Regions from separate parts of the Brenneria sp. L4-2C genome, predicted to be linked through region 3. Evidence: predicted binding sites of a transcription regulator. Region 3 holds the regulator's gene; each other region holds the start of a gene.
The links. Region 3 encodes Fur, which represses iron uptake genes when iron is present. Its sites were predicted from a motif close to ATAATAATGAGAACNACTATCAA; they were not measured.
Positions count from the first base shown of each region.

Region 1: the regulator Fur is predicted to act here: its motif matches at 9,738-9,760, upstream of fepD (Fe(3+)-siderophore ABC transporter permease).
Region 2: the regulator Fur is predicted to act here: its motif matches at 2,993-3,015, upstream of ABRZ26_RS10520 (TonB-dependent siderophore receptor).

Region 1 covers NZ_JBEIAC010000008.1:549-11,332, reverse strand. The annotation lists gene ABRZ26_RS13135 (alpha/beta hydrolase) at 1-625, shown strand, start outside; gene ABRZ26_RS13130 (methyl-accepting chemotaxis protein) at 675-2,294, opposite strand; gene acnB (bifunctional aconitate hydratase 2/2-methylisocitrate dehydratase) at 2,719-5,316, shown strand; gene ABRZ26_RS13120 (alkene reductase) at 5,667-6,734, shown strand; gene ABRZ26_RS13115 (ABC transporter ATP-binding protein) at 6,767-7,594, opposite strand; gene fepG (iron-enterobactin ABC transporter permease) at 7,619-8,653, opposite strand; gene fepD (Fe(3+)-siderophore ABC transporter permease) at 8,665-9,669, opposite strand; gene fepB (Fe2+-enterobactin ABC transporter substrate-binding protein) at 9,885-10,784, opposite strand, start outside.
Region 2 covers NZ_JBEIAC010000005.1:212,099-222,882, forward strand. The annotation lists gene ABRZ26_RS10505 (winged helix-turn-helix domain-containing protein) at 1-978, shown strand, start outside; gene ABRZ26_RS10510 (Dabb family protein) at 1,298-1,621, shown strand; gene ABRZ26_RS10515 (DMT family transporter) at 1,789-2,733, shown strand; gene ABRZ26_RS10520 (TonB-dependent siderophore receptor) at 3,059-5,248, shown strand; gene yghX (YghX family hydrolase) at 5,325-6,212, opposite strand; gene ABRZ26_RS10530 (Na/Pi cotransporter family protein) at 6,393-8,018, opposite strand; gene cbpA (curved DNA-binding protein) at 8,434-9,390, shown strand; gene ABRZ26_RS10540 (chaperone modulator CbpM) at 9,387-9,692, shown strand; gene pfkB (6-phosphofructokinase II) at 9,798-10,745, opposite strand.
Region 3 covers NZ_JBEIAC010000003.1:5,990-16,773, forward strand. The annotation lists gene fldA (flavodoxin FldA) at 197-724, shown strand; gene fur (ferric iron uptake transcriptional regulator) at 1,060-1,509, shown strand; gene glnS (glutamine--tRNA ligase) at 1,634-3,292, opposite strand; gene nagE (N-acetylglucosamine-specific PTS transporter subunit IIBC) at 3,464-4,951, opposite strand; gene nagB (glucosamine-6-phosphate deaminase) at 5,271-6,071, shown strand; gene nagA (N-acetylglucosamine-6-phosphate deacetylase) at 6,175-7,332, shown strand; gene nagC (DNA-binding transcriptional regulator NagC) at 7,353-8,576, shown strand; gene asnB (asparagine synthase B) at 8,878-10,539, shown strand; tRNA gene ABRZ26_RS06235 (tRNA-Met) at 10,761-10,784, shown strand, end outside.

The DNA.
Region 1 (10,784 bases), on a different contig from region 3:
ACGCGAACGGGACTATCGTCCCGCCGTCGCACGCATCGTGCCGGAGGCAAACCCGGCGGGCGGTTATTATCCGTCCGGCATGGCGGGCGATGCGGCAGGGTTCCGTCGCTTTATGCAGGCGGAGTTAAAACCTTTTATCGCCGCCGGCTATGCCGTCGACAGCCGGCGCGAAGCCCTGTTCGGCCATTCCTACGGCGGTTTGTTTACCGTCGATACGCTGTTTGCCGCGCCAAACGCATTTCAGCATTTTTATGCCTCCAGCCCGTCCGTCTGGTGGAATGGCGGCTATCTTATGCAGCAGGTCGAACCCTTTCTGGCAACCAGTGCATTACAAAGGATGCGGCCGATCAGTCTGGCGCTGTCGGTGGGAGAATATGAACAGTCTCTGGAGCGCTGGGAGTTGGGTTTGCCGGACGCTCAGCGTCAGGCGTTGCGTCAGCATCGTCATCAGCGGCGGATGGTCGACGGGATCCGGGAACTGGCCTGGACGTTGCAAAAACGTTCGCCCAATTTACGCGTAACGCTGGATATCTATCCGCAACAGTCGCATCAATCCGCGCCCTTGTTCGCGTTACAGCATGCGCTGCGTACCCATTTTCAACAGGATTTGCCCGCGGGCGAATAATGCCCGGCCGCAAGACCGGCGATTATCGCCCGAGCATGACGCCCTGCGCTCAGGATACCGTCGCCGCCAGTTGCGGCACCGCCTGCGCGTTTGATTTTACCTCGCCGTGCGTTTGCTGCTGCTCCAGTTGGAAAATGGCGACGGCCTGCATTAACTGGCGCGCCTGTTCTTCCAGCGAGGCGGCCGCGGCGGCCGATTGTTCCACCAGCGAGGCGTTCTGTTGCGTCACGCCGTCCATTTCCGTCACCGCCTGACTGACCTGACTGATGCCCTGGCTCTGTTCGTCCGAGGCGGCGGCGATCTCCGCCATCAGATCGTTCACCTGTTTGATGGAGGTAATCACGTCATCCATCACGTTGCCGGTGCGCGCCACCTGTTTGGCGCCCGCATCCACGCGCTCGACGGATTCCGCAATCAGCCCTTCAATTTCTTTCGCCGCCTGAGCGCTTTTCTGCGCCAGATTACGCACTTCGCCGGCCACCACGGCGAATCCGCGCCCCTGCTCGCCGGCGCGCGCGGCTTCGACGGCGGCGTTCAGCGCCAGAATATTGGTCTGGAAGGCGATGCTGTTGATCATACCGGTGATTTCGTTGATTTTACGCGAGCTGGTGGCGATGCTGCCCATGATCTCGCCGAGTTCGCGCCCCATTTCCCAGCTCTGCTTCGCCACCGAGGTAGCTTTCTCCGCCAGCCCGGTAGCCTGATGCACATTGTCGGTATTATGTTTTACCGTGGTACCCAATTGTTCCATGCTGGCGGCGGTTTCCTGCAACGCGGCGGCCTGCTGTTCGGTGCGAGAAGAGAGGTCGTTGTTGCCTGCGCTGATCTCCGCCGCGCCCTGATAAATGGAATCCGCGCTGTTGCGAATGGTGGTCACCGTGATTTTCAGGCTCTCCTGCATGTCGCGCAGATAGGGGATTAACTGTCCGGCATCATTACGGCCGAAGTCTTCCAGCGCATGATCCAATTTTCCCTCAGCCAACGTGCGGAAATGATCCCGGATGCGCACCAGAGGCTTGACGATAAAGCCCGTCAGGTAGCGATCGGTCAGCAGCAGAATGACGACGCCCGCGATCATCGCCGCAATCAGGATCTTTTTACACCAGTCGACCAGCGTATAGACGTGTTGTACGGTGGCGTTATCCGAGGCGATAGTCTGATAGTTGCCCGCCGCGGCGATAAACGCTTCGTTCAATGCTTGAAAATCGTCGCGGAACAACCGTCGGTATTCGGCGAATCTTTTCTCCAGCAGGGCGGTCATCATCGGCTGTAGACCCTGATCGATCAGTTTGCCCCATGAGGAGACGACCTCATCGACGATGAGCCGATCGATGTTGGTATGAGCCTGACCTTTGAATTTTTCGAGATTCTCCTGACTGCTTTTCAGCGCGGTATCGGCCGATGTCACGGTGGCGTCGATATCATCCAGTTTGCCGCTTTGCATCAGCGTCATCGCCCGGTTAATGCGGATCACCGAGCGCAGCGCCTGATCGGTGCCGTTCGTCAGGGTATTTAAGGACGCCACCTGCGTATTGCCGAGCGTCAGGTAATGGGTAGCCTGATTAAGCGATGACAGCGTAAACCACGATACGCCGCCCCACAGCAGTAGAAAAAGACTGAGAATAACCAACAAAACCTTTCTGATCGTAACATTCCGTAAAAAGGACATATGCACTCCCAAGCGTTGATATCAACCTGCCCATTAGGAAACTATCGGCAAGCGGGCGAATAGTTTGCATATTGATTTATTATGGCGTTCAGGTCGTTATTCCCTGCATACCGCTCATTGCCGCCGCGCGGGACGGCTTCAGCCGCGGCTTGATAGCGCCATAATTTATGGTCGATTTTACCGCTAACATGTTAATCTTCGGACGTTGGTCGTTATCGGATCCGCGTGATATCCGGCGGCTAAAATTAATGTAATGTTGCGATTGTGTTAATTAATTAACATTCAATTCAAATTCTGATATGCTGACAAGGCTGAACCGGGCGCTCTCTTACCTTACATCCCGTGCCGGAATACCGGCATGAACATTAGAATCTGGGACAAGAGCACCGGGCATAATGAAGACAATGAGAGCGAGGAGAAAGTCGTGCTAGAAGAATATCGTAAGCACGTGGCCGAGCGGGCTGCACAGGGAATTGTTCCCAAGCCGTTGGACGCCGTACAGATGGCGGCGCTGGTTGAGTCATTAAAACATCCGCCGGCCGGCGAAGAGGACGTTTTACTGGATCTGCTGATTAATCGTGTTCCCCCCGGCGTTGATGAAGCGGCATACGTTAAAGCCGGCTTTCTGGCCGCCATTGCCAAAGGCGAAGCCTCTTCCCCGTTGATCGATCCTGAAAAAGCCGTTGAACTGCTCGGCACCATGCAGGGCGGTTATAATATTCATCCCCTGATTGATGCGCTGGACAGCGACGCGCTGGCGCCGATTGCCGCGAAAGCGCTGTCGCACACGCTGCTGATGTTTGACAACTTCTATGACGTGGAAGAAAAGGCCAAAGCCGGCAACGCCTATGCGAAGCAGGTGATTCAGTCCTGGGCCGACGCCGAGTGGTTCCTTTCCCGTCCCGCCCTGGCGGAAAAAATTACCGTTACCGTCTTCAAGGTGACCGGCGAAACCAACACCGATGACCTGTCGCCGGCGCCGGATGCCTGGTCGCGCCCGGATATTCCGCTGCACGCGCTGGCGATGCTGAAAAACGCCCGCGAAGGCATCGAACCCGATCAGCCTGGCGTGGTCGGCCCGATCAAACAGATTGAAGCGCTGAATAAGAAAGGCTTCCCGCTGGCCTATGTCGGCGACGTGGTCGGCACCGGTTCTTCCCGTAAATCCGCCACCAACTCCGTGTTGTGGTTCATGGGCGACGACATTCCCCATGTGCCGAATAAACGCGCCGGCGGGGTGGTGCTGGGCGGCAAAATCGCGCCGATCTTCTTCAACACCATGGAAGATGCCGGCGCATTGCCGATTGAGGTGGATGTCGGCGATCTGAACATGGGCGATGTGATTGATATCTATCCCTATCAGGGTGAAGTCCGCCGCCATGATACCGGCGAGGTGCTGGCGACCTTCGAACTGAAAACCGACGTGCTGCTGGATGAAGTGCGCGCCGGCGGCCGTATTCCGCTGATTATCGGCCGCGGGCTGACGTCAAAAGCGCGTGAATCCCTGGGATTGCCGAACAGCGACGTATTCCGTGTGGCGAAAGCGGTGGCCGACAGCAACAAAGGCTTCTCGCTGGCGCAGAAAATGGTGGGTCGCGCCTGCGGCGTCGACGGTATTCGTCCGAACGAGTATTGCGAGCCGAAAATGACCTCCGTCGGTTCTCAGGATACTACCGGGCCGATGACCCGTGATGAGCTGAAAGATCTGGCCTGCCTGGGTTTCTCGGCCGATCTGGTGATGCAGTCGTTCTGCCACACCGCCGCTTATCCGAAGCCGGTGGATGTGACGACGCACCATACGCTGCCCGACTTCATTATGAACCGCGGCGGGGTATCGCTGCGTCCGGGAGATGGGGTGATCCACTCCTGGCTTAACCGCATGCTGCTGCCGGATACCGTCGGCACCGGCGGCGACTCCCATACCCGCTTCCCGATCGGCGTCTCCTTCCCGGCCGGCTCCGGGCTGGTGGCGTTTGCCGCCGCCACCGGCGTGATGCCGCTGGATATGCCGGAATCCGTGCTGGTGCGCTTTAAAGGCAAGATGCAACCGGGCATCACCCTGCGCGATCTGGTACACGCGATCCCGCTGTATGCGATTAAGCAAGGGCTGCTGACCGTCGAGAAGAAAGGCAAAAAGAACATTTTCTCCGGACGTATCCTGGAGATCGAAGGGTTGCCGGATCTGAAGGTGGAGCAGGCGTTCGAACTGACCGACGCCTCGGCGGAGCGTTCCGCCGCCGGTTGTACCATCAAGCTGGATAAAGCGCCGATCATCGAGTATCTGAACTCCAACATCGTGCTGTTGAAGTGGATGATTTCCGAAGGGTATGGCGATCGTCGTACGCTGGAGCGACGCATCCAGGGGATGGAAAAATGGCTGGCCGATCCGCAATTGCTGGAAGCGGACGAGGATGCGGAATACGCCGCGGTGATCGATATCGATCTGGCGGAAATCAAAGAGCCGATCCTCTGCGCGCCGAACGATCCGGACGATGCGCGTCTGCTGTCCGAGGTGGCCGGCGAGAAGATCGATGAAGTGTTTATCGGTTCCTGTATGACCAATATCGGTCACTTCCGCGCCGCCGGTAAACTGCTGGACAGCCATAAGGGCCAGTTGCCGACCCGCCTGTGGGTAGCGCCGCCGACCAAAATGGATGCCGCGCAGCTGACGGAAGAGGGGTACTACAGCGTATTCGGCAAGAGCGGGGCGCGCATCGAGATCCCTGGCTGCTCGCTGTGTATGGGCAACCAGGCGCGCGTGGCCGACGGCGCGACGGTAGTTTCCACCTCGACGCGCAACTTCCCGAACCGTTTGGGAACCGGCGCCAATGTTTATCTGGCTTCCGCGGAGCTGGCGGCGGTGGCTTCGCTGCTGGGACGTCTGCCGACGCCGGATGAATACCAGACCTACATGGAGCAGGTGGATAAAACCGCGCTGGATACCTACCGCTATCTGAATTTTGACCGTCTGGATCAGTATACCGAGAAAGCGGACGGGGTGATTTTCCAGACCGCGGTGTAAATCGCGATAGTTGGTCTTTGCCTGATGACCCTGACCCCACCCCGGCCCTCCCCTTCGCAGGGGAGGGAGAATGCCCCTCCCCCTGACAAGGGGGAGGCCGGGAGGGGGTCATCACACCCTTGCGCCAAACTTCAATCAGCAATCTCAGAGGCCGTCAGCAGGCCTCTTTTACCTTCCCCCGTAGCCGCATATAACTTTCCGTTACTGGATTAGTGCCTAATGGTATGACGATCCCGCACGCAATGGCGTGCCTTCCCCGGCGTATTTGCTCAATATATGGCTCGTGGTGGTCTCATATTATCGATAAGGTCTCTGATAACTCATCTGGGTTAAGCCGTAAGGAAAATGCTATGCCAAGTTTATTTGATCCGATCAAGATCGGCGCCATTCCGTTATCCAATCGTCTTGTTATGGCGCCGCTCACCCGTATGCACGCTTTTGAACAACGCATTCCCGGCGCGCTGTCGCTGGAATACTACGTTCAGCGGGCCAGCGCCGGTCTGATTTTGACCGAAGCCACCGCCATCACGCCGCAAGCGGTGGGGTATCCCAATACGCCGGGCATCTGGTCGGAAGCGCAGATCGCAAGCTGGAAAAAGATTAATGACGCGGTGCATCAGGCCGGCGGAAAAACGGTGATTCAGCTATGGCACGTCGGGCGTATTTCCGATCCGCTTTATCTGGATGGCGAATTGCCGGTCGCGCCCAGCGCCATTGCGCCGGAAGGCCATGTCGCCACCATCCGTCCGTATAAACCGTATGTGGTGCCGCGCGCGCTGGAAACGGCGGAAATCGCCGGACTGGTGGCGGATTTCCGTCAGGCGGCGGTAAATGCCGAACGCGCCGGCTTTGACGGCGTGGAAATCCATGCCGCCAACGGCTATCTGTTCGATCAATTCCTGCATGACGGCTCCAATAAACGAACGGACCAATATGGCGGCTCCGTCGCCAATCGCGCCCGTTTCCTGCTGGAGACGGTGGATGCGATACTGGAGGTCTGGCCGGCGGATCGGGTGGGCGTGCATCTGAACACGATGTCCGACACCCATTCCGTGCAGGATTCCAATCCGCATGCGCTATTCGGCTATGTGGCCGAACAATTGAATGAGCGGCATTTGGCGTTTATCTTCGTCCGTGAGACGCTGGAGACGCCTAACCGCATTTTGCCGCTGATTCGCGAACGGTTTGCCGGCGCGCTGATTGCCAATGACGGTCTGACGCGGGAGTCTGCCGAGCAACTGATCGCCAACGGTGAAGCGGATGCGGTGTCTTTCGGTCGGCTGTATATCGCCAATCCGGATCTGGCGGCGCGTTTTCGTCGTGATGCGCCGTTGAATGCGCTGAATAGCGCGACCATCTACAGCGCCGACGCTACCGGATACACCGACTACCCGACGCTGGAGCAGACCGAAGGCTAAGCGTCGTCCCGCCGTTTTTTCTGAGCGATCGCCTAGGCGGTCGGCTTCAGGTCGCCGATGTTATCCGGCACCGGATGGTAGCGCCCGCAGGGTACAATCAGCGGCGTATGGGACACCGGGTCGTCAACGATGATGCACGACATGCCGAACACCTGTTTGATCAGTTCGGCGCTGATAATCTCGGCGGGTTTCCCATGCGCCATAATCTTGCCGTCGCGCATGACGATCAGATGATCGGCGTAACGGCAGGCCTGATTCAGATCGTGCAGCACCGCCACCAGCGTGCGGCCATGCTGTTGGTGCAGATCGCGAAACAGGTCGAGCAGGTCAATCTGGTGCGCCATATCCAGCCAGGTGGTGGGTTCGTCCAGCAACAACAGCGGCGTTTGCTGCGCCAGCACCATGGCTATCCAGACCCGCTGGCGCTGCCCGCCGGATAACTCATCCACGCTGCGTTCGGCCAGAGCATGCACGTTGGTGGCGCGCATCGCCTGTTCCACCGCCTCCTGATCCGCGGTATTCCACTGTCGCAGCAGGCTTTGATGAGGATAACGTCCGCGCGCCACCAGGTCCGCCACCGTGATGTTATCCGGCACGATGGCCTGCTGCGGCAGCAGGCCGATTTGCCGGGCCAGCGCTTTGGTGGGAAGTTGGCGGATATTTTTACCGTCCAGCAGCACCTCGCCCGACAGCGGTTTCAGCAGTCGGCACAGCGCCCGCAGCAGGGTGGATTTGCCGCAGGCGTTAGGGCCGATAATCACGCTGAATTGATTATCCGGGATTGCGACGCTCAATGCTTGCGCGATGATTTTTTTATCGTACGCGAGCGTCAGGTTGTTAGCATGCAAGAGATGCGTCATCAATATGATTACCCTTCAGGATGGTTAACGACGAGCTTCACGGATCAGCAGCCAAATCAGATAAATTCCGCCGATGCTGACCGTCACCGCGCCCACCGGAAGCTGAATATCGGCAAAGGCGTTCTGGGCGGTAATATCCGCCGCCAGCAGCAAGATGGCGCCGACCATCGCGGCGGAGAACAACGGCGTTCCGCTGGCGCGGGTCATGCGCCGGGCTATCTGCGGCGCGGCAAGCGCGATAAAGGATATCGGTCCGGCGGTGGCGGTGGCCACGGCGGTCAGACTGATGCCGAACAGCATCAGCCACAGACGGCTGGCCTCGGCGTTAACGCCAAGCGACCTGGCGCTGTCGTCGCCCATCTCCAGCAGTTGCAGCCGTTTTCCCATTAGCAGCGCGGCGACGATGGCCAGGGGAATGATAAACAGGGCGGGCCGGATTTTCGTCCAGGTCATGCCATTGAGCGATCCGGTTCCCCATAGCGCCGCCGTCATCACGCTTTCCAACGCGCCGGTAATGATAAGCCAGGTATTGAATGCAACCAGAATCGCGCTGATGGCGATGCCGACGATAATTAAGCGAAAGCCGACGATACCGCCGCGCCAGGCCAGCAGATAGACCAATGCCGCGGTGGCGATGCCGCCCAGCATCGCGCCGCTGGCGATCTGGTAGTCGCTGCCGTGCAGCAGAATGATCACCAGCAGCGCGCCGGTATAGGCGCCGGAATTAAACCCGATGATATCCGGGCTGCCTAGCGGGTTACGGATAATCGACTGGAAAATCGCGCCGCTGACGCCCAGCGCGGCGCCAAGCAACAGCGCGACAATCGCCCGGGGCGCGCGCCACTGCGTGACGACGGTGGCGACGCCGGGCTCGCCATGATCGGTGAAAGCCCGCCAGACGTCGAACGGCGACAAGGACAAGGTGCCGAGGCTAACCGCCAGGGTAAGCAGCAGCAGGCTTAACAGCAGCAGTATACTGTTGATGGTCAGCACGCGCAGCGGCAGGCGGCCATAGCGATTTCCCGACGGGCCACGGAGGCGCTGGGTTCTGGTGTTCATATTGCGTTTCCTTACACTTTGCGCCGACGAACCAGCCAGATCAGCACGGGCGCGCCGATGAAGGCGGTGACAATCGACACCCGCAATTCGCCGGGAACCAGTAAACGGCCGGTGATATCGGCGCACAGCAGCAGCACCGGCGCAAATAGCAGGGAATAGATCAGAATCCAGCGCTGATCTGGTCCCGCCCACCAGCGGGCGATATGCGGGATCATCAGCCCGACAAAACCAATCGGTCCGACCAGCGCGGTGGCGGAACCGCACATCAGCATGATCGCCAGCACCGCGACCACACGTATCAGCGCCACGCGGGTGCCTAGCGCGGTCGCGACATCTTCCCCCATGCTGAGCGCATTCAGCGAGCGGGATGCCGCCAGCGCCAGTCCGCAACCCAGCAAAATGGTCGGCGTGACCAGGGCGATATGGCGCAGGGAGCGAATATCCAGCGTGCCGGCTTCCCAGATTCTCATCTGGTCGAACGCATCGGGATTCAGCAGTGAGATTGATGAGGTGAGGCCCGTCAGGACGGCGCTTAACGCCACGCCGGCCAGCGTTAAGCGAACGGGATTGATACGGCCGCCGCTGAGCGTGCCGATGATCCAGACCATCAGGCTGGCCGCCAGTACGCCCAGCCAGGCGAATCCGAGCCAGGCGGCCATGCCATGAATGCCGAACCAGGTAATGCCGATCACGATGGCGAAGCTGGCGCCGGCGTTGACGCCGAGGATGCCGGGATCGGCAAGCGGATTGCGCGTCAGCGCCTGAATTACCGCGCCCGCGCCGCCTAGCGCCATACCGACGATAATACCCGCCAGCGTACGCGGCAGCCGGGCGTGAAGAATAATGGTGCTGTCCGCATTGTCGATCTGTCCGGTCAGGCTCATCCAGACTACTTCCGGCGAAATGGGTTTGGCGCCGAGCATCAGGCTGGCGACGGCGCTGACGGCGATAAGCGTCAGACACAGGATGATGCCGGATAAGCGTCTTATGCCAGGGGGATTGGAAGGACTCGACATATTCTTGACGGCTTCAGGATGGGGATATGACATCACGCAATGAGCGCTCCCTTCATTAAAGAATAAATATAATAATTATTATTATCATTATAACTATGCTAGCACGCGTCATTCAGCAAATACATTGACCTAAACCCGGTGTTTGGCTGCGCCGGGGTTCGGCCACGGGCATAATCCCCGGCGCGCTGCGATGGTCCGGCAGCGGGAATCGGCGGCTAAGACTTGGGGAAATAACGCTCAATGCTATCCAGCATGTTATTGGCGCTGTAATAATCCAGCCGGAAGGTATCCAATCCCAGAGCCCACACGTGATTTTTCACCACCGGTTCCAGGTGGCTAAGGAAAGGATTGCCTATCACTTTATAAACCGTTCTCTCGTCCGCGGAAAACAGCAGCAACGATTTGCCGTTAAGGCTATCGGCCATGTTCTCGCCGGAGATTTGGATAATATCCTGACGCTTGCCCTGCGAGGTTTCCGCTTTGATCCCCTTCGGCAGCGCGGCGAGCTGAAATCCCAATTCTTTCAGCAACTGTCCTTGCGCCGATGCGCCGGTCCAGAGATTCACGCCGCGGCCGTCCTCATAGTACACCAGCGCGGAAACCGGCTGCGGCGGCAGTTGAATGGCCTGTTTGACGGCGAGCACCCGCTGTTCGAACTGGCTAACGATACGTTGCGCATCGGCCTCATGACCGGTTACCTCGCCAAGCTGCTGCGCCAACTGTTGCCAGCTTTTATCGCCGTAATCGATGACCAGCGTCGGGGCGATCGCGGACAATTGCTCGTACAGCTTGAGCGCCGAATCCCCTCCGGTGGCGGCAATGACGATCAGGTCGGGCGCCGTGGCGGCGATGGCTTCGGCGTTCGGCTCCGTGACGTAAAGCGGTTTTACGCCGCGTTCTTTGGCCTGCTGACTCCACTGCGAAAAGAATCCCTGACTATCCGCCACCGCGCTGCGCGGGCTGGTGGCGCCAGAGCCAATCAGCGGCGCATTGATGGCGAGTAGCGTTCCGCTGATGGTTACGCTGGTGGAGACAATCCGCTGTGGCGGCTGTTGCAGCGTCAGCGGGCCTTTGAGGGTCTGTACGGTTCGGGGCCAGCCGTCATGAGGCTGGCC
Region 2 (10,784 bases), on a different contig from region 3:
GCGGCTCTTGATGCGCTCGTCGCGACGAACCCCAAGGGTTTTTTTGAGTATTGGGGACATGAAGCGTCTCTGCTGCCGATTGACTGCCAGCCCCTGCTGCGTTGGCGTATGGCGCGCGCGCTCCGCGGCGAGGGGGTGTGGCGCCCGCTTGCAGCCTATGCGGGTGAGAAGCGCCCGGAGGCCGATGCACTGCTTGCCCGCATACAGGCCGAGGGGCCGCTGTCCGCCTCTGACGTGACGAGCCGCAGCGCCGCCAAAGGGATGTGGGTATGGAGCGATGCGAAGCACGCGCTTGAATGGCTGTTTTGGGCCGGGCTGGTTGTGGCGACGCACCGCAAGGGGAACTTCGAGCGGGTGTATGACCTGCCTGAGCGTGTGCTGCCGCGGGCGATCCTGGCGCTTCCCACGCCCTCCGGCGTCGACGCGCGGCGAATGCTGCTGGCGCGTTCGGCCCGGGCGCTGGGGATCGCGACGGCGGACGATCTGCGCGACTATTACCGTATCCCTGCGACGGACGCGCGGCTGCCGATCGAACAGTTGGTCGAGGAGGGAACTATTCTCCCCGTGCGAGTGCGCGGTTGGCGGCAGCCGGCCTATGTACACAAGGACGCGCGCGCCGGGCGCAAGCTCGCCGGCGCGACGCTGCTGTCGCCGTTTGATCCGCTGATCTGGCATCGTCCGCGAACGGAAAGAGTATTCGGGTTTCGCTATCGGCTCGAAATCTACACGCCCGCGCACAAGCGCGAACATGGTTATTATGTTCTGCCTTTTCTGTTGGATGGCGCGCTTGTCGCGCGGGTGGATTTAAAGGCGGATCGCAAAGCGGGCGAGCTGATCGTCCGGCGGGCGCATCTTGAGCCCGGCGCGCCGCAATGCACGCGCGAACGGCTGACGCAGGAACTACGCCTGATGGCGTCATGGCTCGGGTTGTCGAGCCTGTCGGCCGGGCCGATCGAGTCGATTACCGCGCCCTCATGAGCCTGAACGCGCTGTATCGCGAGGTATTTCCCGCCGGCGCGGATGTTACGCCGCAGGGCGTCGGGCCTGCGTCAGCGGCGCGCCGAAGCCGATCATCATGGCGCCGCTGACTTTATTCACCCGGCGCATCGCCCGCGGGCTGCGGATATGCCTGCAAACTGACGTCGTTATACAGGAATGCGATTTAGCGAGCGTGGTGCCACGGTACTAGAATGACGGTAATGGGGTTTCGCTACAGTGCAAGTTACGTATTTTTGTCCATTAAGCGATCCATGTTGTCTGGCTTGCTGAAAACGGAAAACAGTCATTGGAGTTTTAAATGATACGCCACATTTTGTTGATAGCTTTTACGGAGAAAGCATCCGCCACAGAAATAGAACAGGTGAAAATGGCCTTTTTACACATGACCGAGAACGTTGAGGGCGTACAGGCCGTGGAGTGGGGATGCAACGATAGCCCGGAAGGAAAGAATGCCGGCTTCACTCACTGTGTGATGATGACCTTTTGCGACGAACAGGCGCGTCAGCGCTATTTGCCGCATCCCCGGCACGATGAACTGAAAGCCATCTTCAGGCCGGTGTTGAACGATATTATCGTACTGGATTATCCGCTGCTGCCGGAAAATCACCGCACGCATGGATAACGGCCCGCACCATGGGGGAGCGCGGGGTCGAAAAGGAACTGTCCATTTTTTCAGATATGTTTTTTAATCGGCATAAATAGCGCGATCCGCGGCTAGCCATTGCGGTTATTGTCGCTCCTCTATTGAAACCAAACTGTGGGTTACTGATTCACCCGATCGGAGACATTATGGCGCGTTCCTCTGCTTCATCGTTTTCTTTGCTGGCCTGGTCCACACTGATTGTGCCGCCGCTGTTGTGGGCGGGCAATTTCGTTGTTGGGCGGGCGGTGCGCCATGATTTAACGCCGATGACGCTTTCTTTCTGGCGCTGGGTGATCGCGTTGATTTGTCTGTCGCCGTTTGCATACGTCACGTTGAGGCGAGACTGGCGACGCTACTGGGATTGCCGTTGGCAAGTGCTGGGCGTTTCCGTGGTTGGCGTGGCGGCATTCAATTCTTTGATCTATCTGGGATTGCGCACCACGACGGCCAATAATGCGTTGTTGCTTAACTCGCTGATCCCGCTGCTGATCGTCTTGCTGGGAGCCTGTCTCTATCATCAGCGGCTGAAGATGAACCAATACGTGGGGCTAATCCTGTCGTTTGCCGGTGTCTTGACGCTGGTTATGCATGGTAACTGGTCTCAATGGCAGGACATCCATTTTGTTCCCGGCGATGCCATCGTACTTGCGGCTATGGTTTGCTGGGCATTTTATACGCTGTGGCTGCGTCAGTTGCCGGGCGATCTCGATCGGATCGGCTTGATGGTCGTGCAGATAGTGCTGGCGCTGATTATGCTGTTGCCGTTCTATGTCGCTGAATATAGCTCCGGACTCCGGCCAACCTGGGGCGTCGTTTCATTTTCCGCATTGGTTTATGTCGGTATATTCCCTTCGGTCATCGCTTATCTGCTTTATATCCAGGCCATTAGCCGTTTTGGGCCGGCGCGGGCGGGGTTGACCATTCACCTGATCCCGGTTTTCGGCGTGATGTTGTCAGCCCTGTTTCTGGGGGAACGGTTGCATGCATACCATGCGGTCGGTATTGCGGCTATTGTCGCGGGCTTGATCTGCTCGAATATCAGGAGTAAACGGGAGCTAAATCCCCAGGCGACGCCTCAAGCCAAAAAGTAACCTTTCAACCTCAAAAAACCGCCCTTCAGCAATGCTGAACCTGATTTCAGGGATATCAGAACGCTATCCCTGATAAATGCTCCTCAAGCGGGCGTTTATGACGCACATCGCCGCTTTTACCAATCTCAAGATTCAACGATTTGTTTTTATTCTGTTTTTATAATCCTTTGTTGATGTTCAACCAGCGGTAATCCTGTTTTTATTCCCCTGAACTTTCACATTATGGAGAAAATGTGAGGATTTTTACCGCGTATATACAATGATAATCATTATTATTATCATAAACGTTTGCTTGCAAATACATACATAAATGGGGATGACATTAATGAATGCAACAAATTCTTACATCAAGCGACCATTGGCCGTACTGCTGGCGGGGGTTTTGGGCAGTCATGCCTACGCGGCGGAAACGAAAGAAGATGTCATGGTCGTTCAGGCAACGGCGGAGGAGGCGCTGAAACAGCAGCCTGGCGTCTCCATTATCACCAAAGAAGATCTCGAAAAGCAGCCGCCGGTCAACGACCTGTCGGATATTATCCGCAAAATGCCCGGCGTCAACCTGACCGGCAACAGCTCCACCGGCCAGCGCGGCAATAACCGCCAGATCGATATTCGCGGCATGGGACCGGAAAACACCCTGATTCTGATCGACGGCAAGCCGGTCACTTCACGCAACGCCGTGCGCTATGGCTGGCGCGGCGAACGCGACACCCGCGGCGATACCAACTGGGTGCCGGTGGAAATGGTTGAACGCATCGAAGTGCTGAGAGGACCGGCGGCGGCGCGCTACGGTTCCGGCGCGGCGGGCGGGGTGGTGAATATTATTACCAAACGACCCACCGACGACTGGCACGGCTCGCTTTCCCTCTACACTAATCAGCCGGAGGACAGCAAGGAAGGCGATACCCGGCGCGCCAATTTCAGCCTGAATGGCCCGTTGATCGACGACGTGCTGACCATGCGGCTGTATGGCAATATCAACCGCACCGACGCCGATGCCGCCGATATCAACAGTTCCGTTGCCAATACCACCGCCGCCGGGCGCGAAGGGGTACGCAACAAAGATATCAATACGCTGCTGTCATGGAAGATCAATCCCCAGCAGATTCTGGATTTCGAATATGGTTATAGCCGGCAGGGCAATATCTACGCCGGCGACGTGCAGAACAGCAACCATAGCAGCCTGCCAGTCAACCAAAGAGATATCGTGGAAGGCATGTACGGCCAGGAAACCAACCGCATGTACCGTCAGAGTTATGGCATCACCCATAACGGCATCTGGGATTGGGGCCAGACGCGCACCGGCTTCTATTATGAGAAAACCAACAACACGCGTCTGGGCGAAGGCTATGCCGGGCGTACGGAAGGGGCGCTCAACAGTACCGATTATAATACCAGCCGGCTGGACAGCTATCGGGGCAGCGTCGAAGCCAACGTGCCGTTTAATTGGCTGGCGGAGCAGACCGCCACCATCGGCGCCGAATGGAGCCGCGAGGAACTCGACGATCCGGCCGCAACCGGCTACGACGCCTCCAGTACCGACGGCGCCATCGGCGGCATATCGGGGAATCCGAACGGACGCAGCAGCAAAAACAGCGCCACGCTGAGCGCGCTCTACTTCGAGGACAATATCGAAGCCTTGCCGGGTACCAATATCATCCCCGGTCTGCGTCTCGACTATCACGACCAGTTCGGCGCCAACTGGAGCCCGAGCCTGAACTTCTCCCAGGATCTGGGCGACTACTTCAAGCTGAAAGCGGGGATCGCCCGGGTGTTCAAGGCGCCCAATCTGTATCAATCCAGCGAAGGCTACCTGCTCACCAGCAATGGCAACGGCTGTCCGATCGGCACGACCGTCTCTTGCTATCTGATTGGTAACGACGATCTGGATCCGGAAGTCAGCGTGAATAAGGAGATCGGGCTGGAGTTTACCCATGAAGGCTACGACGCCGGCATCACCTACTTCCGCAATGATTACAAGAACAAGATTGTCTCCAGTACGACATCGCTGGGGACGACCGGCTCCGGCCGCAATGTCTACCAATGGGAAAACGGCGGTAAGGCGATAGTGGAAGGGCTGGAGGCCAATCTGGTGGTGCCGGTGGTGGCGGACACGCTGAACTGGCGCACCAACGCCACCTATATGTTTAACTCCAAGGATAAGGACACCGGCAACCCGCTGTCGATTATTCCCAAATATACCGTCAACACCATGCTGGACTGGCGGGTAACGGAAGATCTGTCCGCCAACGTGGCCTGGACCCTGTACGGCCGCCAGAAACCGCGTCAGAACGCGGAAACCCGTCTGGAAAACAATAGCGGTCTGTCCGGCAAGGAGATCGGCGCTTACTCCGTGGTCGGGTTCGACGTGAACTATAACCTCACCAAAAACGTGCGTCTCAACGCAGGCGTCAGCAACGTGCTGGATAAGCGCGTCTACCGCGAAGCCGATGGCGCGGCGACCTACAACGAGCCGGGCCGCGCCTATCACGCCAGCGTGACTTACAACTTCTGATCCTGTCTCGTTAATCCCCCTGCCCGGCGTAATCCGGGCAGGGCGGATGACATCCGCGGGCAGGAAAAACGCTTCATCACGTCAGATAGCGGTTGAACCAGGCGAGGGTGCGATCCCAGGCCAGATCGGCGGCGGCTTTATCGTAGCGCGGGGTCGAATCGTTATGAAAGCCGTGATTCACGCCGGGATAGATATGGGCCTCATAGATTTTTCCCTCCGCTTTTAACGCTTCCTCATAGGCCGGCCAACCTTCGTTGATTCGGGTGTCCAACTCCGCGTAATGAAGCAGCAACGGCGCTTTGATTTTGGCGACATCTTGCGGATTGGCCTGACGCCCGTAGAAAGGAACGGCTGCCGCCAGCTCTGGAAAAGCGACTGCCGCCGCATTTGATACGCCGCCGCCGTAGCAGAAGCCGGTGATCCCCACTTTACCGGTGGCGTCCGGGTGGCGCTGCATGAAGTCGATGGCCGCAAAAAAATCATTCATCAGTTTGGTCGGATCAACCTGCTGTTGCAGTTCGCGTCCCTTATCGTCATTACCGGGATAGCCGCCTACCGAACTCAGGCCATCGGGCGCCAGCGCAATGAAACCGGCTTTCGCCACCCGACGGGCCACATCTTCGATATAGGGGTTCAACCCGCGATTCTCATGCACCACCACGACCGCCGGAACCTTGCCTTTTGTCGCCGCGGGACGCACAAGATAGCCTCGCACGTCGCCATGACCGGAAGGCGAGGGGTAATGGATATATTCGGGAATAATGGCGGGATCGGTGAAGTCGACCTGTTGCGCCAACGCGTAATTGGGACTCAGCAAACTGAGCAGCGTCATGCCGGTCATTCCGCCGATGGCGAATTTTGCCGCCATAGAGACAAATTCACGCTTGGTGATCTTGCCATGCGCATAGTAATCGTACAGCTCAAGCAATTCCGGCGAGAAATCTTTTGCAGTCATACGTGCCATCGTCGATCCTCTATACTTTAGTTAATGGAAAGTTAAGGATGAGTAACTCACAAGTAACGCTGCTGGAAAGATAGCACGGGTTGTTTAGCGGGGCCAGATCGGGGTCTTTCGAACCTTCTGTGCGACAAGATTTACCATGAATGACCCTCTAAACAGGGACGGGCGCGGGAAAGGCCGGCGTTATTCCTCTTCCCGCTCGTCATTGGGTCGCTCCAGTACGCTGTAGGCCACTGCGCAAAACAACGAGTTCATGCGTTTCATATCACCCAATAAACCTAAATGCAGCGAGCTGGTTTCGATGCTCTGGACATTTTGCTGATGCAGGCGATCGACATGTGAATGGGAAAAACGGCGGGTGGTCAGGTTAAAACGATGTTTGGCGCGGCGTAGCCGTTTGGCGCTGGTGACGTCACGCGATAAAAACACCGATAAACTCAGACGCAGGTTATTCAGCAACAGTTCATGCAGGGTTTCCAGTTCCTGGAGTCCTTCGGGCGAGAACGCCCGCCGGGGCGCCAGAGACTTATCCGCGACGTCGCCGCTGATGCGTTCAACAATATCGCCGGCCTGCTCAAGGTTCACCGCCATTTCTATGATTTCCGCCCAGCGGCGCGAGTCTTCTTCCGGCAAATCTTCTTTCGGCATTTGGGCTAAATAGAGTTTGATGGCGGTATAAAGCACGTCAACGTCATCATCCAGCTTACGTATTTCACGCGCCTCACGCGGGACGCCGTGTATCACTTTGTTAAATGCGTTCAGCATCTGCTCCAGGACATCGCCTATGCGCAGCGTTTCGCGCGAGGCGTTGGCCAGCGCCAGCGCCGGGGTATCCAGCGCGCTGGTATCCAGATGTTTGGGTTTCAGCCGCAGATCGTTTTCCGCTTCGTCGGCGATCAGCCGCTTGCAGAGTCCGGCCATCGCGCCGGCAAAGGGCACCATGATGAGGCAGCGGATCAGGTTATAGAAAACATGGAAGAAAATGACCAGTTCTTCATCGTTCATCGGCAGTTTATCCAGCCAGTCCGCCAACAGATGCACAAACGGCAACACCAGCACGCAGCCGATGAATTTAAACAACAGGCTGCCGAGTGCGACCCGTTTGCCGGCGGCATTCGACGCGCTGTTATTGAGCACCGCCAGCAAACCGCTGCCGAGATTGGCGCCGATCACCAGGCAGAGCGCGACCTGAAACGAGATCATGCCGGTAGCGGTCAGCGTCGCGGTCAGCAGCACCGCCGCCAGACTCGAATAGCTGATAATGGCGAACACCGCGCCAATCAATGCATCCAGCATGATATCGCCGGTCAGCGAAGAGAAAATAACCTTGACGCCGGAAGCCTGGGTAATCGGCGTCGCCGCTTCCACAATCAGATGCAGCGTCAGCAGGATTAATCCCAACCCGATACTGACGCGGCCAAGCTGCCCGGCGCGCGACTGCTTGCGGCCGAGGAAAAACACCACGCCGAAAAAGATAAACAGCGGAGAAAGCCAGGAGAGATCGAAGGTGAGCAGGCGCGCCATTAGCGCCGTACCGACGTCGGCGCCGAGTATGATCACCAGCGCCGGCGTCAGGCCCACCAAGTCCTGCGCCACAAACGAGGCGACCAGCAGGGTGGTGGCGTTACTGCTCTGCACCAGCGCGGTAACGCCGATGCCGGCGATAAAAGCCAGCGGTTTTTTTTCCACGCTACGGCTCAGCACACGGCGCAATTCGGCGCCATACACGCGCATAATACCGGTTCGAACAATGTGTGTACCCCACACCAGCAATGCGACGGCAGAAAGCAAATTAAACAGAGTCAACAAAGGTTCAAGGCTCCTTGAGCATCGCTGACCGGCCAGATGTTTGGTCAGCCGGATGCCGATTTATAAGGGTTCCAATTTCCACAGGGTCTACGCGTTTTATGGCGCGAGCATTGATCGTCAGACCATCATCTTACCTAACTGTAGGACAGGAATGCCACCCGCGACGTAATCCGGCGCAATAGCTTGAAAAAAGCGCAATATCAGGTACATCAGCATGCTGAAAATGGCCTTCCCGGCGAGCGAATTATTTCTCGCCATCCCCACCAAATGTTATTTCATCGTCTACCTTTTTAAGGGATGTAGCCGCTTTATCAAAGGTGTATGATCGATGAAACAGCCGAAAGATAATGAGTGACCTATCTAAAAAAACAGATGATTTCTATCGCATAACCTATTGAATTTAAGGTATTACCGCATGGAGTTTAAAGATTACTATGCTGCGTTGGAAGTAGACCCCTCCGCCGATCTGAAAACGATCAAAACGGCCTACCGCAGGCTGGCGCGTAAATATCACCCCGATGTCAGCTCCGAACAGAATGCAGAAAGCAAATTCAAGGAAGTCGCCGAAGCGTATGAGGTGTTAAAGGACAGCGAACGTCGCGCTGAATATGATGCGTTACGTCAGCATCGCAACGATCCCCGTTTTTCAGAAACCCCGCCGAACTACGGTCGCCAGGAGCAAACCTGGCATAGCGCGCAAGGCAACCCCGGCGATTTTTCCGATTTCTTTGAATCCATTTTCGGCCGTCATGCCGCCGGAGGACAACGCGCTTCCGCTCATACGTCCCACGGCGCCCGCGGTCAGGATTTCGAGATGGAGGTGCCGCTATTTTTAGAGGAAACCTTAACCGAGCAAACCCGACCTATTTCTTACCATTTGCCGGTTTATGATGAGCTGGGACGACAGACCAAAGAAATCAGCAAAACGCTGAATGTAAAAATTCCCGCGGGCGTCGGCGATGGCGAACGTATTCGGCTGAAAGGACAGGGGAGCGCTGGCTTCGGCGGCGGCCCGAACGGCGATTTATTCCTGATTATTCGTATCGCGCCGCATCCGCTGTTTGATATCGACGGTCATGACCTGCATATCGTGGTGCCGCTGGCGCCTTGGGAAGCGGCGTTAGGCGCGACGATTGAAGTGCCGACCCTGACCGGCAAGATTGCCTTGACGATCCCGCCCGGCAGCCAGAGCGGCAGGCGATTGCGGGTTAAGGGGAAAGGACTGGTCAGCAAGCAGAAAGGGGCGGGCGATCTGTATGCCGTCCTGAAAGTGGTGATGCCCCCGAAACCGGATGAAAAAGCCAGCGCGCTGTGGAAACAGCTCGCCGAGCAGGCGGCGTTTAATCCTCGGGATGGATGGGAGAAAATATGATGACTGAAGAAATGACATTTACCATGGTGGAGCTGTGTCAGTCAGTGAATATTTCTCAGGACGAACTTGTGGAAGTTGTGGAACTGGGCGTCATTGTTCCTCTGCAAGCAGAGGAACCGGGTTGGGTTTTTGATTATCACGCGCTGAGCTGTCTCCGGCGCGCCCGGCGGTTACGGGCCGAACTGGATTTAGACTGGTCCGGCATCGCGATGACGCTGACGCTGCTGGATAAGATTGATGAGCTCAAAAAAGAGAACAATCAGTTGCGCAGACGTCTGGGGCGTTTTTTGACGGCATCTTAACGTCTAAAAAAAGGGGGTTCCGTATTTCCCGTGATATTCCCCGACGGATTTCAAGCTGAGGCTCATCAGGCGTCAGCTTGAAAGCGCAAGACGATACAAATCCACTTACGCGCTTAATGCCTTGCTTTGACAGATATAGTCATACAGGCGCTGTGTATCTGCTTTCGAACACAGACGCGTACCCTGGTTCAGGGTGGCCGCCGTCCCCGCGGCGACGCCGTAGCGCACCATTTCACCCAGTCCGGCTCCCGCCGCCAGCTTTAACGTCATTGCGCCGACCATGCTATCCCCGGCGCCCACGGTGCTCATTTTTTTTACCGGCGGCGGAACGGCCTGAATACAATCCTGGCGATCGACGGCCAGCGCGCCCTGCGGCCCCAGCGAAACCACAACCCGCTCGGCCGACCCTTTGCGTATCAGTTCAGATGCGGCGTTATAGACATCGTCGGGGTTTTCCAACGGGCGTCCCACCAGCGACGACAGCTCATTGTGGTTCGGTTTCACCAGCGCCAGTCCCCCCAGTTTCAGACAACCTTCCAGCGCGGCGCCGGAGCTATCGACGATGCAGCGTAATTCACGGGCCTGAGCCTGTTCGACTAAGTCGGTTAATTGTTCAACATCGCATCCCGGCGGCAGGCTGCCGCTGATAACCAGCAGTGCGCCCGGCGGGATCTTCAGTATGCGCGCCACTAACTGATCAAACTCGTCATGACTCAATTTGGCGCCGGGCATGACAAAGCGGAACTGTTCGCCGCTGTTGTCCGCGTGGACATGCAGATTCTGTCGCGTCCAGTCCTGCGCGCGCAGCGTTTCGGTTGCCACGCCTTCCTGTTCCAGTAACTCCGCCAGATGTTCGCCGGTCGGGCCGCCGATAGGGAAGATGGCGCAGGCTTTGCCTTCCAGATGAACAATGGCGCGGGCGACATTAATCCCGCCGCCGCCGGGTTCAAATACCGGCGCGGTGCAGCGCAGTTTCCCTTCGGGGTAGATTTTAGGGGTAGTGGTGGCGCAATCGAGGGATGGGGCGAGGGTGAGCGTAAAAATCTGGGGCATCATATATCCTCCATTCAGATTTACCTATACCCGTCATAC
Region 3 (10,784 bases):
TTTTGATCCATTCGCCGCGCCGCTAAAAATAACAACATCAATCAGACCGTGGACAAACTTATCTGAGAAATCAGAACGGTGATTTACTTATCCTTACCGATACGAGTTTCTCATGCAGGGCGTGTCTGTTATTATTAGCCGATAAATGGGTAAGACACTGCACCATATCATTAAGAATCAAGAGGTTATTCAATCCATGGCACTCATAGGAATTTTCTTTGGCAGTGATACTGGCAATACCGAGAACATTGCCAAGACCATCCAACAGCAGCTGGGAACCGACGTTGCCGAAGTTCATGACATCGCCAAAAGCAGTAAAGAAGATCTTGAAGCTTTTGATATTTTACTGTTGGGTATCCCTACCTGGTACTACGGGGAAGCGCAATGCGACTGGGATGACTTTTTCCCTACGCTGGAAGAAATCGACTTTACCGGCAAACTGGTTGCCCTGTTTGGCTGCGGCGACCAGGAAGACTACGCGGAGTACTTCTGCGACGCGATGGGCACCATCCGCGATATTATTGAACCTCGCGGCGCAACCATCGTTGGCCATTGGCCGACGGAAGGCTATTACTTTGAAGCGTCCAAAGGGCTGGCGGATGATAACCACTTCATCGGTTTGGCTATCGACGAAGATCGTCAGCCTGAACTGACCAGCGAGCGCGTCACCGCGTGGGTGAAACAGATCAGCGAAGAGTTGAACCTGAAAGAGCTGGTTGACTAAGACGGACCTCCGGCTCTGACCTCCCTCCCCCGTCAGAGCCGGAACGATCGATAGGAAAGGCCTTTCATAAAGATTGATACATTTTTTTAACTTCCCTCCATAAGTATGTACAATACCCGCATCGGTCTTGTGCATTCAGCTGGCGTCTCTCATTAACCAACAATAGATTGCATGATACATCTGTAGAATGTGTGGGAATAATTTTGTTAACATTCCATTGTTTTCATTTTGAATGCACGGTTCTATAATTGGGACGCTATTACATTTTTTGAGCCGACCGATGTCATAGGCTAAATAGCCTCCATTGATTAAGTAAGCAACAGGACTAAATCCGCATGACTGACAATAACACCGCATTAAAGAAGGCCGGCCTGAAAGTCACTCTTCCAAGGCTGAAAATTCTGGAAGTGTTGCAGGATCCAGAGTGCCATCACGTCAGTGCGGAAGATTTATATAAAAAACTGATTGATATGGGTGAAGAGATTGGTTTGGCGACCGTCTATCGCGTACTGAATCAGTTTGATGATGCTGGTATTGTAACCCGCCATAATTTTGAAGGCGGTAAATCGGTTTTCGAACTGACGCAGCAGCATCATCATGACCATCTGATTTGCCTGGATTGTGGCAAAGTCATTGAGTTCCGTGATGAATATATTGAAGCACGCCAACGCGAAATCGCGGAAAGACACAGCATCAAGCTGACCAACCACAGTTTGTATCTGTATGGCCATTGCAGTGAAGGGGATTGCCGTGAAGACGACACCCTGCACGATGCAAAAAGATAAATCGACCGCACAAAAAATTTAACGTCGCATGCGACGGCCCGTCGGTAACGGGCTATCCCGCCCGTTATAAAATAAAACCGCCGAGGCGGTTTTATTTTTATTCCATTCCAGGCAAAACCCCGGATTATCCCACCCAGGTATCGCGCAAGCCGACGGTGCGGTTAAACACCAGATGCTCTGGACTGGAGTAAACCCGATCGGCGCAGAAATACCCCTCGCGTTCAAACTGGTACGCTTTTTCCGCTTCAGCCTGCGCCATGCCCGCCTCGACAAAGCCGTGAGTCACTTTCAGCGATTCCGGATTGATGGTTGACAGAAAATCCTCCGCCGCGCCGGGATTGGCCACGCTGAACAAACGATCGTACAGACGGAATTCCGCCGGTAAGCCATGCGCTACGGACACCCAGTGGATCACGCCTTTTACCTTGCGCCCGTCAGCCGGATCTTTACTTAAGGTATCCGGATCGTAGCTACAGTAGATGGTCGTAATATTGCCCTGCTCGTCCGTATCGATATGTTCCGCTTTAATCACGTAGGCATTACGCAGACGAACTTCTTTGCCTAACACCAAACGCTTGTATTGCTTATTGGCCGACTCGCGGAAATCCGCGCGATCGATGTACACCTCGCGGCTAAACGCCACCTGCCGGGTACCCATTTCCGGTTTATTCGGATGGTTCGGCATGGTAACCCACTCTTCATGGCCTTCCGGCAGGTTTTCAATCACCACTTTTACCGGATCGAGCACCGCCATGGCGCGCGGCGCGTTTTCATTCAGGTCGTCGCGCACGCAGGCTTCCAGCGCCGCCATTTCGACGTTGTTATCCTGCTTGGTGACCCCGATGCGGTAACAGAATTCACGAATAGACGCGGCGCTGTAGCCACGGCGACGCAAACCGGAAATGGTCGGCATACGCGGATCGTCCCATCCTTCAACAATCTTTTCCGTCACCAGCAGGTTCAGCTTGCGCTTGGACATGATGGCGAATTCAAGGTTAAGACGAGAAAACTCATACTGACGCGGATGGCAAGGTATCGAGATGTTATCCAGCACCCAGTCATATAAACGACGGTTATCCTGGAACTCCAACGTACATAGCGAGTGGGTGACGCCTTCCAGCGCATCGGAAATGCAGTGGGTGAAATCATACATCGGGTAGATGCACCACTTGTTGCCCGTCTGATGGTGTTCGGCAAACTTGATGCGGTACAGAACCGGATCGCGCATCACGATAAACGACGATGCCATATCGATTTTAGCGCGCAGACACGCGGTTCCTTCGGCAAAGCCGCCGCTGCGCATTTTTTCGAACAGCGCCAGGTTTTCCTCCACGCTGCGATCGCGGTACGGGCTATTTTTACCGGGCGATGTCAGCGTACCGCGATATTCGCGGATCTGTTCCGGCGTCAGTTCATCGACATACGCCAGTCCTTTGCTGATCAGTTCAACCGCATATTGATGCAGTTGATCGAAATAATCGGAGGAATAGCGAACGTCGCCGCTCCATGAGAACCCCAGCCAGTTAACATCGCGTTTGATCGACTCAACGAATTCAATATCTTCTTTTACCGGGTTGGTATCGTCAAAACGCAGGTTGCATTTGCCCTGGTAATCCTGGGCAATCCCGAAATTCAGGCAGATAGACTTCGCATGCCCGATATGCAGATAGCCATTGGGCTCCGGCGGAAAACGCGTCTGAATATGGTCATGCTTACCGGATGCCAGGTCTTCATCAATAATCTGACGGATAAAGTTGGTTGGGCGGGCTTCAGCCTCACTCATTCTTGATTCCTCAATGCTAAAACGACATATAACCGCCAATGATCCAACAAGCTAAGCCGGGAAACAACCGTTAGTTTCATAAAAAACAAAAACGGGATGAGATAGCGACCTCATCCCGCAAATTTACTTTATACCGCGTTATTCAGAAACGGTGAAAAGCGCGTATCGGCATTATTCTTCGCTGGCGTTCTTCAATGCGGACGCAATCGACTCAGCCTGCGTGCCGACCACGATCTGCACGCTCTGTTTATTCAGACGAATCACGCCGGCGGCGCCGAGTCGCTTGGCCAATCCGTCATCCACCAAAGCGGAATCCACCACGCTCAAACGCAGTCGGGTGATGCAGGAATCAATGCCGACCAGATTCTCTTTACCGCCGATAGCCTGTAAATAACCGCGGCCCAGCGTCTGCGTCTTGCCGGATGCAGACGCCGCGACGCTCACATCGTAGCCGTCGGCTTCGCTGCCGCTCACCGACGCTTCACGCCCCGGCGTCATTAAATTGAAGCGCGTAATGGTAAAGCGGAACACCACATAATAAATAACGAAAAATACCAAGCCCATTGGTATCAGCATATACCACTGCGTTGCCAGCGGGTTACGGGATGACAGCACCATATCCACCAGTCCGGCGCTGAAACCGAAACCGGCAATCCAATGCAGGCTGGCCGCGATAAATGCCGAAATACCGGTCATCACCGCATGCAGGAAAAATAACACCGGCGCCACAAACATGAAGGAGAATTCCAGCGGCTCGGTAATGCCGGTGAAAAACGCAGCGAACGAGGCGGCCAGCATAATCCCGCCGATCTTGCCTTTATTCTCGGGACGAGCGCAGTGATAAATCGCCAATGCCGCGCCCGGCAAGCCGAACATCATGATGGGGAAGAACCCGGCCTGATAGCGGCCGGTCACGCCGACCACGGCTTTACCGGCGTCGATCGCCTGCTGCCCGGCAAGGAAGTTGGGAATGTCGTTAATGCCCGCCACATCAAACCAGAACACCGAGTTGAGCGCATGATGCAGGCCCACCGGCAGCAACATGCGGTTAAAAAACGCGTAAACGCCGGCGCCGACCGAACCTAACTGTTGAATATATTCGCCGAAAGAGACCAGCGAGCTATAAATAACCGGCCAGACATACATCAGGATGAATGCCACCAGAATCATCAGAAACGAGGTGATAATGGGTACCAAACGACGCCCGCTGAAGAACGACAGCGCTTTCGGCAGTTCGACCTGACTGAAACGGTTATACAACTCGGCGGAGATGATCCCCACCAGGATACCCACGAACTGATTTTTGATGTAGCCGAATGCGGCAGGCACCTGCTCGACCGGGATTTTCTTGATCATGGCAATCGCATCCGGCGAACACAGCGTCGTCAGAACCAGGTAACCGACAAAGCCCGCCAGCGCGGCCGCGCCATCCTTATCTTTCGACAAACCATAGGCGATGCCGATCGCAAACAGGACATCCATATTGCCGATAATGGCGGCACCGGACTTAATACACAACGCCGCCAACGCATTTCCACTCCCCCAGCCGACCGGGTCAATCCAGTAGCCGACGCCCATCAGGATCGCGGCAGCGGGCAACGTCGCGACAGGCACCATCAACGCCCGACCAACTTTTTGTAAATAGCCAAGAATACTCACGTTTCCTCTCTTTCTCTCGGTGGGCGAAAACCGCCCGTTAGACCTGCTCACTGCCAGATAAACGACAACACGTAATCTCAGCGCGAAGTGTATGCAAAATATTTCGCCACGCAAATTAACCAAAGACATTATGTGATTAAACTCACTAAAAAATCACATACAAAAAGGTTATACTTAAATAAATAGCCAACTTATTTCAAGATAAAAAAAAACAGGCTACACTGATCGCCAGGTTAACCTCAAACGCTGAAAAACCGTCGGTGACGCAATTCAGCCGAATATTATGCCGCCATTAATGGCGCAAACCAGGAGAGCACTGATGAGACTCATCCCCCTGACCACCCCGGTTGAAGTTGGCAAATGGGCGGCCCGTTATATCACCCAGAGAATCAACGCGTTCAATCCCAGCGCCAGCCGCCCTTTTGTGCTGGGTCTTCCCACCGGCAGTTCGCCGCTGGAAGCCTATAAAGCGCTGGTGGAAATGCATAAAGCCGGACAAGTGAGCTTTAAACACGTCGTCACGTTCAATATGGACGAGTATGTCGGCCTGCCCGAAGACCACCCGGAAAGCTACCACAGTTTCATGCATCACAATTTTTTCGACCACGTTGATATTCCCAGGGAAAACATTAACCTGTTGAACGGGAACGCCGAGGACATTCCCGCCGAATGCCGCCGCTACGAAGAGAAGATCAAGTCTTACGGCAAAATTCACCTGTTCATGGGGGGAGTCGGCAACGACGGGCATATCGCGTTCAATGAGCCGGCCTCTTCTCTGACTTCCCGTACCCGGATCAAAACCCTGACGGAAGAGACGCGCATCGCCAACTCGCGTTTCTTTAACGGCGACGTCGATCTGGTGCCGAAATACGCGCTGACCGTCGGCGTCGGCACGCTGCTGGATGCCGAAGAGGTGATGATCCTGGTCAGCGGACGCAACAAGGCGCTGGCATTACAGGCGGCGGTAGAAGGAAATGTGAACCATATGTGGACCATCAGTTGCCTGCAACTTCACGCTAAAGCCGTGATGGTGTGCGACGAAGCGTCGACCATGGAACTCAAAGTCAAAACGGTGAAATATTTCCGTGAGTTAGAAACGGAAAACATGAAAAACCTTTAGCCTAAAGGCGCCGCACGCCGGTAGAGCGAGGCCGCGACGTGTCTGGCGACAGCGCAAGCCGACACATCCAAACAAAGAGCAAGGGTATAGCGAGGAATTGATAATGTACGCCTTAACAAATGGCCGAATTTATACTGGCCACCAGGTACTTGATAACCATGCCGTTATTATTGCCGAGGGTTTGATTGATACCGTTTGTCCCGTTAGCGAACTTCCCGACGGGCTGGAAAAATACGACCTCAATGGTGCATTGCTCGCGCCCGGATTTATCGATCTACAGTTAAACGGCTGCGGCGGCGTGCAGTTTAACGACTCGCTGGAATCCATCTCCGTTCAGACGCTGGAAATCATGCAGCAAGCCAACCAGAAATCCGGCTGCACCAGCTTTCTGCCGACGCTTATCACCTGTAGCGATGAATTCATGAAACACGGCGTGGAAGTGATGCGCGCCTATCTGGCGCAACACAAAAACCAGGCGCTGGGTTTGCACCTTGAAGGCCCCTGGTTGAACGCGCTCAAAAAAGGGACGCATAATGCGGACTTTATTCGTCAGCCGACGCAGGAACTGGTGAATTTCCTGTGTGAGAATGCGGATGTCGTCAGTAAAATCACCCTCGCGCCGGAAAAAGTCTCCCCGGCGGTAATCCGCCAGTTGACTGAAGCCGGTATTGTGGTTTCCGCCGGTCACTCCAATGCCACCTGGGTCGAAGCCAAAAAGGGCTTCGCCGCCGGCATTCGTTTCGCCACCCACCTGTTTAACGCCATGCCCTATGTAGCCGGCCGCGAGCCCGGTCTGGTCGGCGCCGTCTATGACGCGCCCGAAATCTATTGCGGCATCATTGCCGACGGCTTCCACGTGGACTGGGCCAACATCCGTAACAGTAAGCGGATCAAAGGAGAGAAACTGGTTCTGGTCACCGACGCCACCGCGCCCGCAGGTTCAGACATTGACCAGTTCATTTTTGCCGGCAAACCCATATACTGTCGCGATGGCCGGTGCGTGGATGAAAACGGCACGCTCAGCGGTTCAGCGCTCACGATGATAGAAGCGGTACGCAACAGCGTCGAACATGCGGGGATCGCGCTGGATGAGGCGCTCAGGATGGCAACGCTTTACCCAGCCCGCGCTATCGGTCTGGACAAATATCTGGGAAGTATTGAAAGCGGTAAAGTCGCGAACCTGACCGTTTTTGATCGCAATTATCACGTTCTCAAAACTTTGGTTAACGGTAACGATACGTTGGCGGTGACAAAGAATTGACCTTATGAGAGTAATTTTTCATGACCATTGGCGGACAAGCGCAGATAGGGAATGTCGATCTGGTTAAACAGTTAAACAGCGCGATCGTGTACCGCCTGATTGACCAGCAAGGCCCCATCTCCCGCATACAAATCGCGGAACAGAGCCAACTGGCCCCCGCCAGCGTCACAAAAATCACTCGTCAGCTGCTGGAACGCGGATTAATCAAAGAGGTGGACCAGCAGGCCTCAACCGGCGGCAGACGCGCCATCTCCATTGTTGCTGAAACGCGCCCGTTTCATACCATCGCCGTGCGTCTAGGCCGCCATGACGCCACCATTGCGCTGTATGATTTGCAGGGGAAATCGCTGGCGGAAGAGCACTACGACCTGCCGGAAAAAACGCAGGAAACGGTGGAAGCCGCCCTGTTTGCAGCCATCGGTTATTTTCTGAATGATTATCAGCATCGAATCCGTGAGTTGATTGCCATTTCCGTGGCGGTACCCGGCCTGGTCGACCCGACGGCGGGCATAATCCGCTATATGCCGCATATCAGCGTCGACGACTGGCCGCTGGTCGAAAATATTCAACGCCATTTCCATGTCACCAGCTTTGTGGGTCATGATATTCGTAGTCTGGCGCTGGCGGAGCATTACTTCGGCGTAACGGTCGACTCGCCGGATTCGCTCCTGGTGCGAGTCCATCGCGGCGTCGGCGCCGGGATTGTGGTCAACGGACAGATTTTTCTCGGCAACAAGGGGAACGTGGGCGAAATCGGCCATATCCAGATCGATCCGCTGGGGGAGCGATGTCACTGCGGTAATTTTGGCTGTCTGGAAACCATTGTCTCCAATGCCGCCATCGAACATCGGGTGCAACACCTATTGCAGCAAGGCCACTCAGGCAAACTGACCGCGGATAACTGCACGATTACCGCAATCTGCAAGGCGGCCAACCGGGGCGACGCGCTCGCTCGCGAAGTCATCGAACACGCGGGGCTGCATCTGGGCAAAGCGGTCTCGATCGCCATCAACCTATTCAACCCGCAAAAAGTGGTGATTGCCGGAGAAATTACCGAATCCGCAAAAATCCTGTTGCCCGCCATTCAACGCAGCATTAACGCCCAGGTGCTGAAAGGCTTCAGGGATGATCTTCCCGTTGAGGTATCCGGCCTCAATCATCTTTCCGCGATCGGCGCCTTTGCGCTGGTGAAGCGCGCTATGTTAAACGGCGTGCTGCTGCAATACTTGCTGGAAACGCACTAAACGCCGTTTTTTCCATAAGGTCGGGTTATGGAATCATTAAAAATCCGGCGATTCCGCGGATGATATTTATCGATTATTCATTAAAATGCCATGTAAATTATTCAAACATCATTCACATGGCTTTTTTCATTAGATGATATTGAATTCTTATCGCGTTTTGATGCTAAATCAGTGTCACTGATACAGCATTTGCCATCATTATGCAGAAAACGCGGCGTGCGCTATCGGCATCCGCGAATTGCATCTGATCAATTTGAAACATTCTTCGTCTGGTTAAACCGGCGAGCTTAGGGAGTTATCTATGTGTTCTATTTTCGGTGTGCTTGATCTGAAAACCGATCCTGTTGAAATGCGCAAAAAAGCGCTGGAATTGTCACGCTTAATGCGCCATCGCGGCCCTGACTGGTCTGGCATCTATGACAGCGAGCATGCCATTCTGGCTCATGAACGCCTGTCCATCGTTGACGTAAACACCGGCGCTCAGCCGCTTTACAACGCGAAACGCACGCATGTTCTCGCGGTTAACGGTGAAATTTACAACCATCAGGAACTGCGTCAACAGTATGCCGACCGTTATGAATTCCAGACGGGTTCCGACTGTGAAGTTATCCTGGCCCTGTACCAGGAAAAAGGCCCGGAATTCCTCGACGACCTGCGCGGTATGTTCGCGTTCGCGCTCTACGACAATGAAAAAGACGCTTACCTGATCGGTCGCGATCACCTGGGCATCATCCCGTTGTACATGGGCTACGATGAACACGGAAACTTCTACGTCGCTTCTGAAATGAAGGCGCTAGTTCCCGTTTGCCGCACCATCAAAGAGTTCCCGGCCGGCAGCTACCTGTGGAGCAAAGATGGCGAAATCCGCGAATACTATCATCGCGACTGGTTCGATTATGACAATGTAAAAGATAACGAAACCGACGCCGATGCCCTGCGCGACGCGCTGGAAGAGTCGGTAAAAAGCCATCTGATGTCCGATGTGCCTTACGGCGTGCTGCTCTCCGGCGGTCTGGATTCTTCGGTTATCTCGGCCATCACGAAAAAATATGCCGCCCGTCGCGTCGAAGACGATGAACGCAGCGAAGCCTGGTGGCCGCAGTTGCACTCCTTTGCCGTTGGTCTGAAAGGCGCGCCGGACTTAAAAGCCGCGCAGGAAGTCGCCAACCATTTAGGGACGGTTCACCATGAAATTCACTTCACTGAGCAGGAAGGCCTGGATGCGATCCGCGATGTGATTTATCACATTGAAACCTATGATGTGACAACGATTCGCGCCTCTACGCCGATGTACCTGATGTCCCGTAAAATCAAAGCGATGGGCATTAAAATGGTGTTGTCCGGCGAAGGCTCCGATGAAGTGTTCGGCGGTTATCTGTATTTCCACAAGGCGCCTAACGCCAAAGAACTGCACGAAGAAACCGTGCGTAAATTGCTGGCGCTGCACCAGTATGACTGCGCCCGCGCCAACAAGGCGATGTCGGCCTGGGGCGTGGAAGCGCGCGTGCCGTTCCTGGATAAAAAATTCCTGGATGTGGCGATGCGCATCAACCCGCGCGATAAAATGTGCGGCAACGGCAAAATGGAAAAACACATTCTGCGCGAATGCTTTGATTCCTACTTGCCGCACAGCGTGGCATGGCGTCAGAAAGAACAGTTCTCCGACGGCGTGGGCTACAGCTGGATAGATACGCTGAAAGCGGTTGCCGCTCAGCAAATCAGCGACCAGCAGATGGAAACCGCGCACTTCCGTTTCCCGTACAACACGCCGACGTCCAAAGAAGGCTACCTGTATCGCGAAATCTTTGAAGAGCTGTTCCCGGTGCCGAGCGCCGCTGAATGCGTACCAGGCGGTCCGTCGGTCGCCTGCTCTTCGGCTAAAGCCATCGAATGGGATGAATCCTTCAAGAAAATGGACGATCCTTCAGGTCGCGCGGTGGGCGTACACCAGTCCGCATACTGATCGCGGTTTTTATTTTTATCGATGTAACGGGCCGCACAGGCCCGTTTTTTCTATTTGATTTATCAGAAAAGCGCCGTTTTTGACGCTTTTCTCACCAGACTGTTCATAAGCCAAACAAACGGCGCTTTGTCAGCGCTTTTCGGGAAAAAATTTGTTGACGCAATTAGGCCAACTACGCATAATGCGCCCCGCAACGCCGATGAAGGTGACGCGGAAAAGATGGCTACGTAGCTCAGCTGGTTAGA